2 regions of the Colwellia sp. MB3u-55 genome follow, and region 2 is predicted to be linked to the other one. Evidence: predicted binding sites of a transcription regulator. Region 2 holds the regulator's gene; the other holds the start of a gene.
The links. The regulator NrdR, encoded in region 2, represses ribonucleotide reductase genes. The targets are predictions, from matches to a motif close to AAACACNANATNTNGTGTTT.
Positions count from the first base shown of each region.

Region 1: nrdA (class 1a ribonucleoside-diphosphate reductase subunit alpha) is a predicted target of NrdR. The motif match lies at 1,817-1,836, and genes of this name have one in related genera.

Region 1 covers NZ_JACGUS010000117.1:74,905-78,338, forward strand. Annotated here, with positions in the region: gene nrdA (class 1a ribonucleoside-diphosphate reductase subunit alpha) at 1-1,678, opposite strand, end outside; gene H4J66_RS13700 (LysR family transcriptional regulator) at 2,260-3,165, opposite strand; gene H4J66_RS13705 (type 1 glutamine amidotransferase domain-containing protein) at 3,344-3,434, shown strand, end outside.
Region 2 covers NZ_JACGUS010000112.1:45,073-48,506, reverse strand. Annotated here, with positions in the region: gene glyA (serine hydroxymethyltransferase) at 184-1,440, shown strand; gene nrdR (transcriptional regulator NrdR) at 1,670-2,125, shown strand; gene ribD (bifunctional diaminohydroxyphosphoribosylaminopyrimidine deaminase/5-amino-6-(5-phosphoribosylamino)uracil reductase RibD) at 2,126-3,262, shown strand; gene H4J66_RS09510 (riboflavin synthase) at 3,318-3,434, shown strand, end outside.

The DNA of each region.
Region 1 (3,434 bases), on a different contig from region 2:
TTGCTAATTCGTTTGATGCTTTCAATAAATTAAATTGAATGGCTTCAAAGGTACGGTGAGTTAAATTGTTGGCACTGCCATTTGAATAATACACGCCGTTTTTAGCTAAGTAATAAGCGTAGTTTATTACGCCTATGCCTAATGTTCTTCTGCCTATCGTCGCATTGTAAGCAGCTGGCATTGGGTAGTTTTGATAATCAAGTAAACTATCAAGTGCTCGAACTGCAAGGTCTGATAAACCTTCTAATTCATCTAAGCTTTCTATTGCGCCTAAGTTAAAGGCTGACAAAGTACAAAGAGCAATTTCACCATTTGGATCATTAATATCATTCATTGGTTGTGTCGGTAGCGCAATCTCTAAACACAAATTACTTTGGCGTATCGGTGCCTGTTTCGGATCGAATGGGCTGTGTGTATTACAGTGATCAACATTCTGTAAATAAATTCGACCTGTGCTGGCACGCTCTTGAGCAAACAAGGTGAATAACTCAATAGCTTTAATACATTTTTTACGAATAGAATCATCAGCTTCATATTTTACATACAAGGCTTCAAATTTATCTTGGTCTTCAAAAAAGGCATCATAAAGCCCAGGGACATCGCTTGGGCTAAAGAGAGTAATAGACTCACCTTTAATTAAACGTGTGTACATAAGCTTATTGAATTGCACGCCGTAATCTAAATGGCGGACACGATTTTCTTCAACACCTCGGTTATTTTTAAGGACCAGTAAACTTTCAACTTCTAAATGCCAAAGTGGGTAGAACAACGTTGCTGCGCCACCTCGAACCCCCCCTTGAGAACAACTTTTAACAGCCGTTTGAAAATGCTTGAAAAACGGAATACAACCGGTATGAAAGGCTTCACCATTACGTATCGAGCTACCTAAAGCGCGAATACGGCCAGCATTGATACCAATACCTGCTCGTTGTGAAACATATTTAACAATAGAGCTAGAAGCCGCGTTTATTGAGTCTAAACTGTCACCACATTCAATTAATACACAAGATGAAAATTGACGTGTAGGCGTACGTACCCCTGCCATAATAGGGGTAGGTAACGATATTTTGAAGGTTGAAATTGCGTGATAAAAACCTTCAACATATTTTAAACGTGTTTCTACAGGATATTTAGCAAATAAACAAGCGGCCACTAAGATATATAAAAACTGAGCACTTTCGTAAATTTCACCCGTTACCCGGTTTTGGACAAGGTATTTACCTTCTAATTGTTTGACAGCGGCGTAACTAAAGTCTAGATCGCGAGGATGAACAAGAAATTTTTCCATTTGTTCAAACTCTGCTTCGCTGTAATCAGCTAGAAGATGTTCATCATATTTACCATTTTCTACCATACTAACAACATGGGTAAATAATTTAGGTGGCTCAAATTGACCGTAGGCTTTTTTACGTAGATGAAAAATAGCCAAACGTGCTGATAAATATTGATAATCAGGTGTCTCTTCTGAAATAAGATCAGCGGCAGCTTTAATGATAGTTTCATGTATGTCAGCAGTCTTGATACCGTCGTAGAATTGAATATGAGATTTCAACTCAACTTGTGACACCGAAACGTTATCAAGGCCTTCAGCAGCCCACGTGATAACTTGATGAATTTTTTCTAAATCGATGAGTTCTTTTTTGCCGTTACGCTTACTTACAAAAAGATTATTAGTCATGAAGAGCCTGTCATTTATTAATTATGCTGGTCGCTTTATTTACTTAACGTTGTCAACTATAAAAACGTTAAGTGAACACTTATCAGTATTATATTTCCCTAAAATGTAAATGAGTACAAAAAAACATCTGAACAACAAATACACTATATGTAGGGGTTTTCTAAAAACTGATCACAAGATAATGAGGTTTGACTGTTTTTGCAAGTGATAAAAAGCATAGTTTTTAATAACTTTCTTCAGAGTAAAAGTTCAGTTAGTAACGACTAACTTAGTAGTGCTTTTTATTTTTGATATTACAAAAACGCAACGTTTATTTTAATTAATTTTTGTGGATAATTTATTTTTAAATAAAATTACCCGTTTATTGGTTGTTTTTGTCAGCTAAAACTTAATTTCTAATAAAAACAACACGTTGCTTTTTTTTAAGCAGCAAGGCCACTAAATGAACAATAATGTTGATATAGCTGTTCAGGTTAAGCGTTACTATGACAACTTGTATAAAGTTTATCCGCTAGTTATTAGTCAGTCATAATAGCGGTTGGTCCACACAGAAATATATATGCTAATAAGTTGGGTTATTGCTATTTTATTATACTTTGGCTGGTAAAATATTCTTTTAAGAAGTTAAGTAATAAGCGCAGTTTTTTGGAATTGGCTGTACCTGGCGGGAATACACCAAAGACATTAATGTCGCTAAAAGCATAATCATCTAGCACTGTTTCTAAAGTGCCTGCTTTTATTTTTGGCCAAGCATCGTAAATAGGAATACGTCCCAGACCATGTCCTGCTTCAACAAAGGCGGTACGTGCAGCTGCATTATTGGTACTAATACTACCTTTTGTGGTGACACTGAACGAACGACTGCCCTTAGTCAAGGTTAACACTCCAGAGGTTAATTTATAAATAACCCATTGGTGGTCGCTTAAATCAGACGGTTTAGTGGGGCGGCCAAATTGCAGGAAATATTCAGGTGCGCCACATAGGCATGTTTGCAGCGTTGCCAGTTTAGTTGCTTGCAAACCAGAGTCAGGTAAGGGGGCACCACGAATTGCTAAATCGATACCTTCTTTCATAATATTAACGACCTCATCAGTTAACATCACATCGAGTGCTATTTTGGGGTAAATTTTTTTAAATTCGTTCAGTGCCGGCACAACGGTCTGCAAACCAACATTTACCGGACACGTTATTTTAAGTAAGCCGATAGGTTCATTTTTGAAATTTTCAATTTGCTGATTAGCGGCACTCGCTTGCTCAGCAATAACTCGACAGCGCTCATAATAGGCTTGACCCGCTTCAGTAAGATTAATCGCACGTGTTGAACGATTAAGTAACTTTACCTCGAGCTGCGCTTCAAGCTTCTTCAAATGATAACTTACTACTGCTCTTGAGAGCCCTAAATGTTTAGCGGCTGCACTTAAGCTACCTTGTTCAATGACTTGAGCGAAAACAACCATACTTTTGAGTTGTTCAAATGAGATATCCATAACGTACCTATTGAGGTAATAACCAGCCAATAATTTACTTTGTCAATCATTGTATCAATTATTGATACAATGATGTCAGTTTTATCTGCATTGTTCATGTTCGTTCTTAGGCATATACTGGACAAATAGAATCAAAAAACACCTAAACTCACTTATATAACCAAACGGATGAATGATAATGACTAAACAAATATTAATGGTACTTACTTCACATGACGAGCTCGGTAACACAGGCCAAAAAACCGGCTTTTGGGTTGAAGAATTTGCTG
Region 2 (3,434 bases):
TGTAAAAGTTTTTATCGATAATAACAGCAACACTCTTGGCATATTAGATTACTAAATGAGCTAAAGCTTGTACCTTTATCCGTGTACAACCGAGCTGATTTCAGGCAATATACGCCGCATAAATTTTGCTATCCATTAGACAATTGTCTGTAACAGCTAAGGCTGAATAATTGAGGAAAAACCATGTTTACACGTGATATGAATATTGCTGATTTTGACCCGGAACTTTATCAAGCGATGAGCAATGAGAAAGTTCGCCAAGAAGAGCACATCGAACTTATTGCTTCAGAAAATTACTGTAGCCCGCGTGTTCTTGAAGCACAAGGTTCTCAATTAACGAATAAGTATGCTGAAGGTTACCCAGGCAAACGTTACTACGGTGGTTGTGAATTCGTAGATATCGCTGAGCAATTAGCCATAGACCGTGCAAAAGAATTATTTGGCGCAACTTACGCGAACGTGCAACCTCATGCCGGTTCTCAAGCTAATGCTGCAGTCTTTCAAGCGCTTGTTACTCCAGGTGGTAAAGTGTTAGGAATGAGCTTAGCGCACGGTGGACATTTAACGCATGGTTCTCATGTTAGTTTTTCTGGCAAGTCTTACGAAGCATTTCAATACGGTCTTCACCCAGAAACAGGTGATATTGATTACGAAGAAATGGAACGTTTAGCACAAGAACATAAACCAGAAATGATCATTGGTGGCTTCTCTGCTTTCTCTGGTGTTGTTGATTGGGCACGTATGCGTAAAATCGCAGACGGCGTTGGCGCATACTTTTTAGTTGATATGGCTCATGTTGCTGGTTTAATTGCCGCCGGTTTATATCCAAATCCAGTACCACATGCGCATGTGGTTACTACAACCACTCATAAAACATTAGCGGGCCCTCGTGGCGGTTTAATTATTTCGGGTTGTGATGACGAAGCTATCTATAAAAAATTAAACTCTGCTGTTTTCCCTGGTGGCCAAGGTGGCCCATTAATGCACATTATTGCTGCTAAAGCCGTTGCATTTAAAGAAGCATTAGAACCTGAGTTTAAAGTTTATCAACAGAATGTTTTAGACAATGCTAAAGCTATGGTTGCTGTTCTTCAGGAACGCGGTTATAAAGTTGTTTCTAACGGCACTGAAAACCACTTGTTGTTACTTGACTTAATTGATAAAGATATCACAGGTAAAGATGCTGATGCTGCATTAGGCCGTGCCCATATCACGGTAAACAAAAACTCAGTACCTAACGATCCACGTTCTCCGTTTGTAACTTCCGGTTTACGTTTAGGAACTCCGGCTATTACGCGTCGTGGTTTTGGTATTGTTGAAACACAAGCATTAACCGGTTGGATTTGTGATATTTTAGACGATATCAACAATGAACAGACAGTTACTGATGTTAAAGCCAGTGTTAAAGAACTTTGTTCACGCTTCCCTGTATACGCGTAAATTAAGCGAACGACTTTAGTGTCTTAAGCGATATAGCTGTGGCACTTATAGTCTAATGGGAATAGCTATAAATAAGTTAATGTAACAATAGCTTAATTAGACTAAAATGGCCGCATTAGCGGCCATTATTGTTTCTGTCAATTAAACAGAGCTATGTGTCGAAAGTACCGAGTCCATTAAGATAAAAATATACTTCTTGGAATCGGTATCACCTTTTTTGGAGCTTTCCATGTATTGTCCTTTTTGTCGAGCCTTAGATACGAAAGTCATTGACTCTCGTTTGGTCTCTGACGGTCATCAAGTTCGCCGTCGCCGCGAATGTCTAGCCTGTCATGAGCGCTACACTACTTTTGAAACTGCTGAGTTAGTTATGCCACGTATTATTAAAAATGATGGTTCACGTGAGCCTTTCAATGAAGATAAAATGCGTAATGGTTTAGTGCGAGCTCTCGAAAAACGTCCGGTAAGTGTCGAACAAGTCGAACTATCCATTAATAAAGTCAAATCAAAGCTACGTGCCACGGGTGAGCGAGAAGTATCGAGTGAGTTGCTTGGTAATATCATTATGGAACAATTAAAAGAATTAGATAAAGTCGCTTATGTGCGTTTTGCCTCGGTTTATCGCTCTTTTGAAGATATTCGCGAATTTAGTGAAGAAATTGCGCGCTTAGGTAATGAAAAATAGATGAAAGAATTCTCAGCCGAAGATTACCGTTTTATGCAACGGGCTATAATGCTTGCCAAACAAGGACATTTTACCACTTCTCCTAATCCGCGCGTTGGTTGTGTTTTGGTAAAAGGTGGTGAAATTGTCGGAGAAGGTTTTCATCAAAAAGCAGGTGAAGGCCATGCTGAAGTTAACGCGTTAGCAATGGCGGGTAAAAATGCGCAAGGTGCAACCGCTTATGTAACACTTGAGCCTTGTAGTCATTACGGATTAACGCCACCCTGTGCCAAAGGACTTATTCTTGCCGGTATTAAACATGTCATAGCGGCGATGGTTGATCCAAATCCTAAAGTGGCTGGTAATGGTTTGAAAATGTTAGCACAAGCGGGAATATCTTCGCAGCATGGCTTGTTAAGAGAAGTGGCTGAAGATTTAAATGTTGGTTTTATCAAACAAATGACCACAGGTTTCCCCTACGTCCGTTGTAAATTAGCGGCGAGTTTAGATGGAAAAACCGCGATGAAAAACGGTGAAAGTAAATGGATTACTTCCCCTCAAGCTCGACAAGATGTTCAGCGTTTACGTGCGCAAAGTTGTGCGATTATTAGTGGTGCTGACAGTATATTAACCGATAATGCAAAAATGACGGTACGTTGGTCTGAGCTAGGGGAATTAAAAGATAGTTATCAAGAGGAAGACGTCAGGCAACCAATAAGAGTGATTATAGATACAAAAAATCGCTTAACGCCTAACTTAGCTTTATTTAATGAGCCCAGCCCAATAATATTAATTCGTCGTACCATTGAAAACATTCATCAGTGGCCTCATTTTGTAAAGCAGGTGGCTTTACCTGTCGTCAATACATTAGCTAATGAACAGCAGATTGACTTACCTGCATTACTTCAATATTTAGCTAAACTAAATTTGAATGATGTACTCATTGAGTCAGGCGCTCGATTAGCGGGTGCTTTTATTGAACAAAATTTAGTTGATGAATTGATTTTATACCAAGCCCCTAAATTAATGGGTGCAGACAGTAAAAGCTTAGTGAATATGACAAGTATTGAAAGCTTGAGCCAAGCAAAAGAACTAAATATAATTGATTTACGTATGATCGGCAAAGATATCCGTATTACTGCTAAACTTTTATCGTAAAATTTTAGTATGGTGTCGAGTTTTACTTGACCTAAAAATGACTTAAAGAGTGATTATGTTCACAGGAATAATTGAAGCAGTTGGTAGCATTCAAGCGATAAACATTACTGGACAGGGTGCAAGAATTGTTATTTCCACCGGTTTATTAGATATGAGTGATGTTAAATTAGGT